Linked DNA regions of Magnetospirillum sp. XM-1. The main gene of each other region encodes a partner of the protein of the gene in region 3 in a complex. Links are inferred from orthologs where the notes say so. Each region holds a gene or a part of one and is shown on either strand. Other genes may lie near its edges.

What was found. The genes of interacting proteins can lie anywhere in the genome.
Region 1: the proteins of XM1_RS19155 (region 3) and eno are in contact, whole or in part, in a solved structure (PDB 2FYM), measured with the Escherichia coli proteins. The link is inferred for Magnetospirillum sp. XM-1 from one-to-one orthologs.
Region 2: the proteins of XM1_RS19155 (region 3) and pnp are in contact, whole or in part, in a cryo-EM structure (PDB 9QH0), measured with the Escherichia coli proteins. The link is inferred for Magnetospirillum sp. XM-1 from one-to-one orthologs.

Annotation. Positions count from the first base shown.
Region 1 is NZ_LN997848.1:3,592,490-3,595,360, reverse strand. Bases 1-2,801 are described here. They hold eno (phosphopyruvate hydratase), read left to right. Parts: upstream 1-662; coding sequence 663-1,940; downstream 1,941-2,801. Other genes in these bases: XM1_RS16630 (NADH-quinone oxidoreductase subunit A), read left to right, coding at 2,574-2,801; kdsA (3-deoxy-8-phosphooctulonate synthase), read left to right, coding at 1-635. Outside these bases: more of XM1_RS16630, read left to right, coding at 2,802-2,871. UniProt on the Escherichia coli protein: Catalyzes the reversible conversion of 2-phosphoglycerate (2-PG) into phosphoenolpyruvate (PEP). It is essential for the degradation of carbohydrates via glycolysis.
Region 2 is NZ_LN997848.1:332,348-335,367, forward strand. What follows is about bases 1-2,950. They hold pnp (polyribonucleotide nucleotidyltransferase), read left to right. Parts: upstream 1-369; coding sequence 370-2,532; downstream 2,533-2,950. Other genes in these bases: rpsO (30S ribosomal protein S15), read left to right, coding at 1-200; msrB (peptide-methionine (R)-S-oxide reductase MsrB), read left to right, coding at 2,734-2,950. Also shown: more of msrB, read left to right, coding at 2,951-3,020. UniProt on the Escherichia coli protein: Involved in mRNA degradation. Catalyzes the phosphorolysis of single-stranded polyribonucleotides processively in the 3'- to 5'-direction. Also involved, along with RNase II, in tRNA processing.
Region 3 is NZ_LN997848.1:4,132,371-4,135,690, forward strand. Bases 33-3,282 are described here. They hold XM1_RS19155 (ribonuclease E/G), read left to right. Parts: upstream 33-355; coding sequence 356-3,082; downstream 3,083-3,282. Other genes in these bases: XM1_RS19160 (DUF6134 family protein), read left to right, coding at 3,148-3,282. Outside these bases: more of XM1_RS19160, read left to right, coding at 3,283-3,320. UniProt on the Escherichia coli protein: Endoribonuclease that plays a central role in RNA processing and decay. Required for the maturation of 5S and 16S rRNAs and the majority of tRNAs. Also involved in the degradation of most mRNAs.

The DNA of each region.
Region 1 (2,871 bases), 540 kb from region 3 along the record:
GCGGTGTCGGGCTGGACAAGGCCATTCCCATCTTCGCCGAGATCAAGGCCAGGTTCGGGCTGCCGGTGCTGACCGACGTCCACACCGAGGAGCAATGCACCATCGCCGCCAAGGTGGCCGACGTGCTGCAGATTCCGGCCTTCCTGTGCCGCCAGACCGACCTGCTGGTGGCCGCCGGGCGTACCGGCGCGGTGATCAACGTCAAGAAGGGCCAGTTCCTGGCGCCCTGGGACATGGCCAACGTGGCCGCCAAGATCGAAAGCACTGGCAATTCGCGCATCGCGCTCACCGAGCGCGGCGCCAGCTTCGGCTACAACACTCTGGTCACCGACATGCGCGGCCTGCCCATCATGGCGCGTACCGGCTGGCCGGTGATCATGGACGCCACCCACGCGGTGCAGGCGCCGGGCGGCCAGGGCAATTCGTCGGGCGGCGACCGCCGCTTCGCGCCCGTCCTGGCGCGGGCCGCCGTCGCCATCGGCATCGCCGGCGTCTTCGTCGAATGCCATCCAGATCCCGATCATGCGCCGTCCGACGGCCCCAACATGATCGCCATGAAGGACATGCCGGCGCTGATCGAGGTTCTGATGAAGCTCGACGCCACCGCCAAGTCGTTTCCCGTTTCCATTGACTGATCCCAGTCGTTCCAGGGGAGAGTACCGATGACCGCCATTATCGATATCCATGGCCGCGAGATTCTCGACTCGCGCGGCAATCCCACCATCGAAGTCGACGTGGTGCTGGAAACCGGCGTGATCGGCCGCGCGGCCGTTCCGTCGGGGGCTTCCACCGGCGTCCACGAGGCGTGCGAGCTGCGTGATGGCGACAAGAAGCGCTATCTCGGCAAGGGCGTGCAGAAGGCCTGCGAATCGGTCAACGGCGAGATCTATGACGCCCTGTCCGGCATGGACGTCGAGGACCAGATCCTGCTCGACAAGACCATGATCGACCTGGACGGCACCCCCAACAAGTCCCGCCTGGGCGCCAACGCCATCCTGGGCGTGTCGCTGGCCGCCGCCAAGGCCGCCGCCGAGGAATCCGGCCTGCCGCTGTACCGCTATGTGGGCGGCGCCTTCGCCTCCACCCTGCCGGTGCCGATGATGAACATCATCAATGGCGGCGCGCATGCCGACAATCCCATCGACATCCAGGAATTCATGATCATGCCGGTGGGCGCCGGCTCGTGCTCCGAGGCCATCCGCATGGGCGCCGAGGTGTTCCACGCGCTGAAGAAGACCCTGAAGGACGCCGGCCACAACACCAATGTGGGCGACGAGGGCGGCTTCGCGCCGAACCTGAAGAGCGCCGAGATGGCGCTGGACTTCATCATGAAGTCCATCGAGACCGCCGGCTTCAAGCCGGGCGACGACATCATGCTGGCGCTGGACTGCGCCTCCTCCGAGTTCTTCAAGGAGGGCAAGTATGTCATGGAAGGCGCCAAGAAGACCTTCGATCAGAAGGGCCTGGTCAAGTTCTACGCCAAGCTGGTGGCCAACTACCCGATCATCTCCATCGAGGACGGCTGCGCCGAGGACGACCTGGTGGGTTGGGAATTGCTGACCGACGCGCTGGGCGCCAAGTGCCAGTTGGTGGGCGACGACCTGTTCGTCACCAACCCCGAGCGCCTGTCCATGGGCATCGACAAGGGCCTGGCCAATTCCATCCTGGTCAAGGTCAACCAGATCGGCACCCTGTCCGAGACCCTGGAAGCCGTCGACATGGCCCACAAGGCCGGCTACACCGCCGTCATGAGCCACCGTTCGGGCGAGACCGAGGATTCGACCATCGCCGACCTGGCCGTCGCCACCAATTGCGGCCAGATCAAGACCGGCTCGCTGTCGCGCTCGGACCGTATCGCCAAGTACAACCAGCTGATCCGCATCGAGGAACTGCTGGGCTCGGCGGCGCGCTACGCCGGCGCCACCATCATGAAGCGCTAACGATTGTTTGAGTTTGGTGGGATCGCTTTTCCGTTTCGTCACCCTCGGGCTTGACCCGAGGGTCCATGGATAGCCGGGGCAAGCCCGGCTATGACGGGGAGAGGGGGGCATTTCCGCCTAAACCGGGCAGTTTATTTACGACGAATGGGGAAGGGGGCCTGCGGGCCCCCTTTTTCATGGGCGCCGCCGGTTGGAATGCCTGTTTCACGCCCCGGCGCAAGGGGCAAATTTCGCTGCAATGCGGCCTTGTTTGCTTGACAGGCCATGGGGGGTGGATTACACCACGCCTACCCACGCGGGTGGCTGCGGAGGGGGTGTAGCTCAGTTGGTTAGAGCGCCGGCCTGTCACGCCGGAGGTCGCGGGTTCGAGCCCCGTCACTCCCGCCATCCCGCCTGATACCGATCGCCGAGCGAGGGGCTGGTGCGGTCGCGGGCGGGATTGTCTGCGGTCTATTGGTATGTTGCAGGAGGGGGTACCCGTTCGGCGCGCTCGCCAAAGTCGCTCAATCCGTCCGATTCCAATAGGTCGATCTCTTCGCTTTGCAGCTATGAAATCCGGCCGGTGACGGACGTGCGACCACACGAAGCGCCGGGGCTTCCTCCGATCGGACACCTCTTGGTAGGGCAGGGACGATGGAAGCTTGGCTGCTCGAATATCTGCCGATCCTGATTTTCCTCGGTATCGCGATCGTCATTTCGGCGATCTGCGTCGGGGCGTCGTGGATCGTGGCGCGCCAGAAACCCGACACCGAAAAGGCCACGGCCTATGAATGCGGCTTCGACGCCTTCGGCGACGCCCGTTCCAAGTTCGAGGTCCGGTTCTACCTCGTCGCCATCCTGTTCATCATCTTCGACCTGGAAGTGGCCTTCCTGTTCCCGTGGGCGGTCGCCCTGGGCAAGATCGGCATGTTCGGCTTCTGGTCCATGATGG
Region 2 (3,020 bases), 3.8 Mb from region 3 along the record:
CCGCCGAGGTCCAGGTCGCCATTCTGTCGGAGCGCATCCGCAACCTGACCGAGCACCTGAAGTCGCACAAGAAGGATTTCCATTCGCGTCGCGGCCTGCTGATCATGGTCGGCCAGCGCCGCCGCATGCTCGACTACCTGAAGGCCAAGGACAACAAGCGCTACGAGAGCCTCATTGGCCGCCTCGGTCTGCGCAAGTAATCCACACAGCCGACTTACGAAGGCCGGGCGTCGCCTGGATCGCACCCGCGCGGGGATGGCTCCGCGCGGGTGTCCGCGTTTGTGCCGCAGGAAAGCGGCCGCCGCGAAAAATTGACGCCGGGACCGACCGCAATCCGGCGGCGGTCCTAAACATAAGGAAGTGACTTACATGTCCATGTTCAATGTCCACCGCAAGGAACTCACCTGGGGCGGCCGCAAGCTGGTTCTGGAGACCGGCAAGGTCGCCCGCCAGGCCGACGGCGCCGTGATGGCCACCTACGGCGAAACCACCGTGCTGTGCACCGTGGTGGGCGCCAAGAGCCAGAAGCCCGGCATCGACTTCTTCCCCCTGACGGTGAACTACCAGGAGAAGGCTTTCGCCGCGGGCAAGATCCCCGGCGGCTTCTTCAAGCGCGAGGGCCGTCCGAGCGAGAAGGAGACCCTGGTCTCCCGCCTGATCGACCGCCCCATCCGCCCGCTGTTCGCCGACGGCTTCCGCAACGAGGTGCAGGTGGTCTGCACCGTGCTGTCCCATGACCTCGAGAACGATCCCGACATCGTCGCCATGGTCGGCACCTCCGCCGCTCTGACCATCTCGGGCCTGCCCTTCATGGGTCCGGTCGGCGCCGCCCGCGTCGGCTATGTGGACGGCAAGTACGTGCTGAACCCGCTGGTCGGCGATCTGCCCAAGAGTGATCTCGACCTGGTGGTCGCCGGCACCACCGAAGGCGTGCTGATGGTCGAATCCGAGGCCAAGCAGCTGTCGGAAGAGGTCATGCTGGGCGCCGTGATGTACGGCCACAAGGAGTTCCAGGCGGTGATCCAGGCGATCATCGATCTGGCCGAGGAATGCGCCAAGGACCCGTGGGACCTGCCCGCCCCCCCCGCCGAGGTGGCGGTGGTCACGGCCAAGTTCGCCGATGCCGGCGTCCCCGCCGAGATGGCCGAGGCCTACAAGATCATCAAGAAGCAGGACCGCTACGCTGCCGTGGGCGAGGTCAAGAAGAAGGCCCTGGCCCTCTTGTCCGAGCCGGCCGAACTGGCCGTCGCCGGTGGCATCCTGAAGCACCTGGAAGCCGACGTGGTGCGCGGCAACATCCTGAAGACCGGCGTGCGCATCGACGGCCGCGACACCAAGACCGTTCGCAAGATCGAGGTTGATGTCGGCGTTCTGCCCCGCGCCCACGGTTCCGCCCTGTTCACCCGTGGCGAGACCCAGGCCCTGGTGGTCGCCACGCTGGGCACCGGCCAGGACGAGCAGATCATCGACCAGCTGGCGGGCGAGTACCGCGAGCACTTCATGCTGCACTACAACTTCCCCCCCTACTCGGTGGGTGAAGCCGGCCGCATGGGTTCGCCGGGCCGTCGCGAGATCGGCCACGGCAAGCTGGCCTGGCGCGCCATGCGTCCCTGCCTGCCGGTGAAGGAGAGCTTCCCCTACACCATGCGCGTGGTCTCGGAGATCACCGAGTCCAACGGCTCCTCGTCCATGGCGACCGTCTGCGGTTCGTCCCTGGCCATGATGGATGCCGGCGTGCCCCTGCCCAAGCCGGTGGCCGGTATCGCCATGGGCCTGATCAAGGAAGGCAACGACTTCGCCGTGCTGTCCGACATCCTGGGTGACGAGGATCACCTGGGCGACATGGACTTCAAGGTGGCGGGCACCGTCGATGGCGTCACCGCGCTGCAGATGGACATCAAGATCACCTCGATCACCGAGGAGATCATGAAGATCGCGCTGGGTCAGGCCAAGGACGGCCGCATCCACATCCTGGGCGAGATGAACAAGGGCCTGGATCACGCCCGTGATTCGGTGTCGGGCAATGCTCCGCGCATCACCACCATCTCCATTCCCAAGGAGAAGATCCGCGAAGTCATCGGCACCGGCGGCAAGGTCATCCGCGAGATCTGCGAGCAGACCGGCGCCAAGATCGACATCGACGACGACGGCACCATCAAGGTGGCCTCGGTCGACGCCGATGCCGGCCAGCGCGCCATCGACTGGATCCGCGGCATCGTCGCCGAGCCGGAGCTGGGCGTGATCTACAACGGCAAGGTCGTGAAGGTGGTCGATTTCGGCGCCTTCGTGAACTTCCTGGGGTCGCGCGACGGCCTGGTCCACATCTCGGAACTGGCCCGCGAGCGCGTCGCCAAGACCGCCGACGTGGTCAAGCAGGGCGACGTGGTCAAGGTCAAGGTCCTGGGCTTCGACGACCGCGGCAAGGTGAAGCTGTCCATGAAGCAGGTGGATCAGACCACCGGCGAGGACATCTCCGCCCAGCTGGAAGCCGAGCGCGCCGAGCGCAAGAAGGAGCGTCACCACGAGGATTGATCCTCGGCGTGACTTCCGACGAGAAAGGGCGCGGTTCCGAAAGGGACCGCGCTTTTTTCTTGGGCGTCAGGTTCCCATCTTTTCGTCATCGCCGGGCTTGACCCGGCGATCCATGCCGTGCCGAATTCCAGGCGCTCTTGGCGCGGCCGGACGTGGATGCCCGGCACGAGGCCGGGCATGACGAACCCTTGGAGACAGCCCATGACCGACAAGGTGGTGAAGACCGACGCCGAGTGGCAGGCGCAATTGACCCCCGGCCAATACGCCGTGACCCGCCAGAAGGCGACGGAACGCCCCTTCTCCGGCGAATACGACCACCTGTTCAAGCCCGGACGCTATCATTGCGTCTGCTGCGGCCAGGAACTGTTCGCCTCGGAAGCCAAGTTCAACTCCGGCTGCGGCTGGCCCGCCTTCTCCATGCCCGCGACGCCAGACGCGGTGGCGGAAGAACGCGACCGCAGCCACGGCATGATCCGCACCGAGGTCCT
Region 3 (3,320 bases):
TGTCGAATGGACGGAGCAGGGCTATTTTGACTGCCCATGAGCTCGCACGATCCAATAGTCCTTTATGGGACGGTGGCGTCACGGCGGTTCGCAGCGACTGCGAACCCGGGGATGCGCCATGGTTCGGATTGCGACGCCAGCCTAGAATTCGAAGCCGGGCGGATTCGCCCGCGATCAGGTTTCCCCCGAATGAGGCCCGTGTCCACTATCGGACGCGCGGGCATTTTCCGAGGCGCCGCTGGTTCCAGCGGCAAACTGATAGATCGCCCGTGCCTGCGCGCCGGCTTCGCTGGATCAGACACCTGCTCGCATGCGCATAGCGCGTCGCGGGCGGCGCCACGGAGAGATCGCCTTAATGGTCAAGCGTATGTTGATCGACGCCACCCACCCGGAAGAGACCCGGGTCGTGGTGGTCAATGGAACCCGCCTGGAAGAACTGGATGTTGAGACATCCACCAAGCGGCAGCTGAAGGGTAACATCTATCTGGCCAAGGTGGTGAGGGTCGAACCCTCGCTTCAGGCTGCCTTCGTCGAGTACGGGGGCAACCGCCACGGCTTCCTGGCCTTCAGCGAAATCCACCCCGACTACTTCCAGATCCCGGTGGCCGACCGCCAGGCCCTGCTGGCCGCCCAGCGGGCCGAGGTGATGCGCGAAGCCACCAACGACCGCGACGAGGCCGAGCCCATCGGCGAAGGCCATCTGGCCGCCGAGGCGGTGGCCGAGCAGACCGACGGCACCACCGTCGAGGACGCCCCCACCCCCGAAAACGGCGAGAACGGCGAGGCCGCCGAACGCGCGCCGCGCAAGCGCCAGGTGGAAACCGTGGGCGGCGACGACGACGCCGAGAACGAGCGCCGCCGGGCGCGCCTGCTGCGCAACTACAAGATCCAGGAAGTAATCAAGCGCCGCCAGATCATGCTGGTGCAGGTGGTCAAGGAAGAGCGCGGCAACAAGGGCGCGGCTCTCACCACCTACCTGTCGCTGGCCGGCCGCTATTGCGTGCTGATGCCCAACACGGCGCGGGGCGGCGGGGTGTCGCGCAAGATCGTGTCGGCCACCGATCGCCGCCGCCTCAAGTCCATCGCCAACGAGATGGACATCCCGGACGGCATGGCGGTGATCATCCGCACCGCCGGGTCCGAGCGCTCCAAGACCGAGATCAAGCGCGACTACGAATACCTGCTGCGCATGTGGGACAGCGTGCGCGAGCTGACCTTGAAGTCCAGCGCGCCCGCCCTGGTCTATGAAGAGGCCAGCCTGATCAAGCGCTCGATCCGCGACCTCTATTCCCGCGACATCGACGAAGTGCTGGTGGACGGCGACGAGGGCTATCGCCTCGCCAAGGACTACATGCGCATGCTGACTCCGTCGCATGCCAAGAAGGTCCAGCCCTACAAGGACCCGGTGATGCCCATGTTCCACCGCTATCAGGTGGAAGCCCAGCTGGACGCCATGCATTCGCCGGTGGTCCAGCTGAAGTCGGGCGGCTACATCGTCATCAGCCAGACCGAGGCGCTGGTCGCCATCGACGTCAACTCGGGCCGCGCCACCAAGGAGCGCCACATCGAGGAGACGGCGCTGAAGACCAACATGGAGGCCGCCGACGAGGTGGCCCGCCAGCTGCGCCTGCGCGACCTGGCCGGCCTGATCGTCATCGACTTCATCGACATGGAGGAGAACCGCAACAACCATGCGGTCGAGCGTCGCCTCAAGGAAGCCCTGAAGAACGATCGCGCCCGCATCCAGGTGGGCAAGATCAGCGCCTTCGGCCTCCTCGAGCTGTCGCGCCAGCGCCTGCGCCCCTCGTTGCAGGAAACCACCTTCAGCCCCTGCCCCCATTGCGGCGGCACCGGCCTGGTGCGTTCGGTGGAATCGGCGGCCGTGCATATCCTGCGCGCCATCGAGGAGGAGGGCATCCGCCGCCGCTCCTCCGAGGTCACCGTGCATGTGCAGCCGGCCATCGCGCTCTACATCCTCAACCAGAAGCGTTCGGCGCTGGCCGCCATCGAGGAGCGCTACGAGTTCGAGGTCTTCCTGGAGGGCGACGACAGCCTGATCCCGCCCGCCTTCCGCATGGACAAGGTCAAGGCCGAGTTCCGCCCCGACGAACCGGCCCGCGCCGCCATCTCCATGGATGACGCCGCCCACCGCCCGCCGGCCGAGGCCGAGCCGGAGGAGGCCGAGGACGAGGACGACGAGGAAGAGGAAGCCCAGCCCGAGCGTTCGGGCCGGAACCGGGACGAGCGCTCGCGCGACGAGCGTAACGAGGACGGCGAGGACGGCGAGGGCCGCAAGCGCCGCCGCCGCCGCCGCCGCCGCCGCAAGCCCGGCGACGACCGTCCGGACCAGGCCGACGGCGAAGGCGCGCCCGACGCCGACGACCAGCCCCAGAACGAAGGTGAAGCGGCCGAAGCCGGCGAAGACGACGGCGAAGGCGAGGGCGAGGGCGAGGGCGAAGGCCACCGCACCGAGGGCGGTGACGACGATCAGCCGCGCAAGCGCCGCCGTGGCCGCCGCGGTGGCCGCCGCCGCCGCCGCCGTGACGGCGAGGGCGAGGGCGAGGGCGCCGAGGGCGAAGCCGGAGCCGAAGAGGCCGCCGAGGCCGGAGCCGAGGCCGTGACCGCCGAGCCGGCCGCCGACCAGACCGTCGACGTCCCGGCGCAAGCGCCCGCCGAGGCCGCTCCGGCCGCCGAGGACGCCGCGCCGGCCGAGAAGCCCAAGCGCAAGCGCGCCCCGGCCAAGAAGAAGGCCGAGGCCCCCGCCGAGGAGGCCAAGCCCGAAGCCGCCGCCGAGGACGCCGCTCCGGCCGAGAAGCCCAAGCGCAAGCGCGCCCCGGCCAAGAAGAAGGCCGAGGTCGCCGTGGAGGCCGCCGCCGAACCGGTGCCCCCGCCGGTCGAGGAGCCCGCCGCCCCCCAGCCGGAACCCGCTCCGGCCGTGGCCGAGACGCCCGTCGCCGAGACCGTCGTCGCCGAGACCGTCGTCGCCGAAACCGTGGTGACGACGGAACCGGCGGCCGAGCCCGAGCCCCCGGCCCCGGCCAAGCCGCCGCGCAAGGGCTGGTGGAACCGGCTGATGTCGTGATTTGACGTGTGCGGCCCCCGCTTCCGAGCGGGGGCCGGCCGTCACAGCAGAGGGAGCCGCCGCTCATGAGGGCACTTCGTCCCATCATGGCCGCCCTGGTCCTGCTTCTCTCCTCCCAGGCCGCCGCGGCCACGCCCGCCTTCCTGGCGTCGCAGCCTGAACAGGTTCTGGCCTTCGACGTCACCCGCAACGGCGGGACCATCGGCTACCACACCTATGCCTTCCGCCCGCGCAAGGG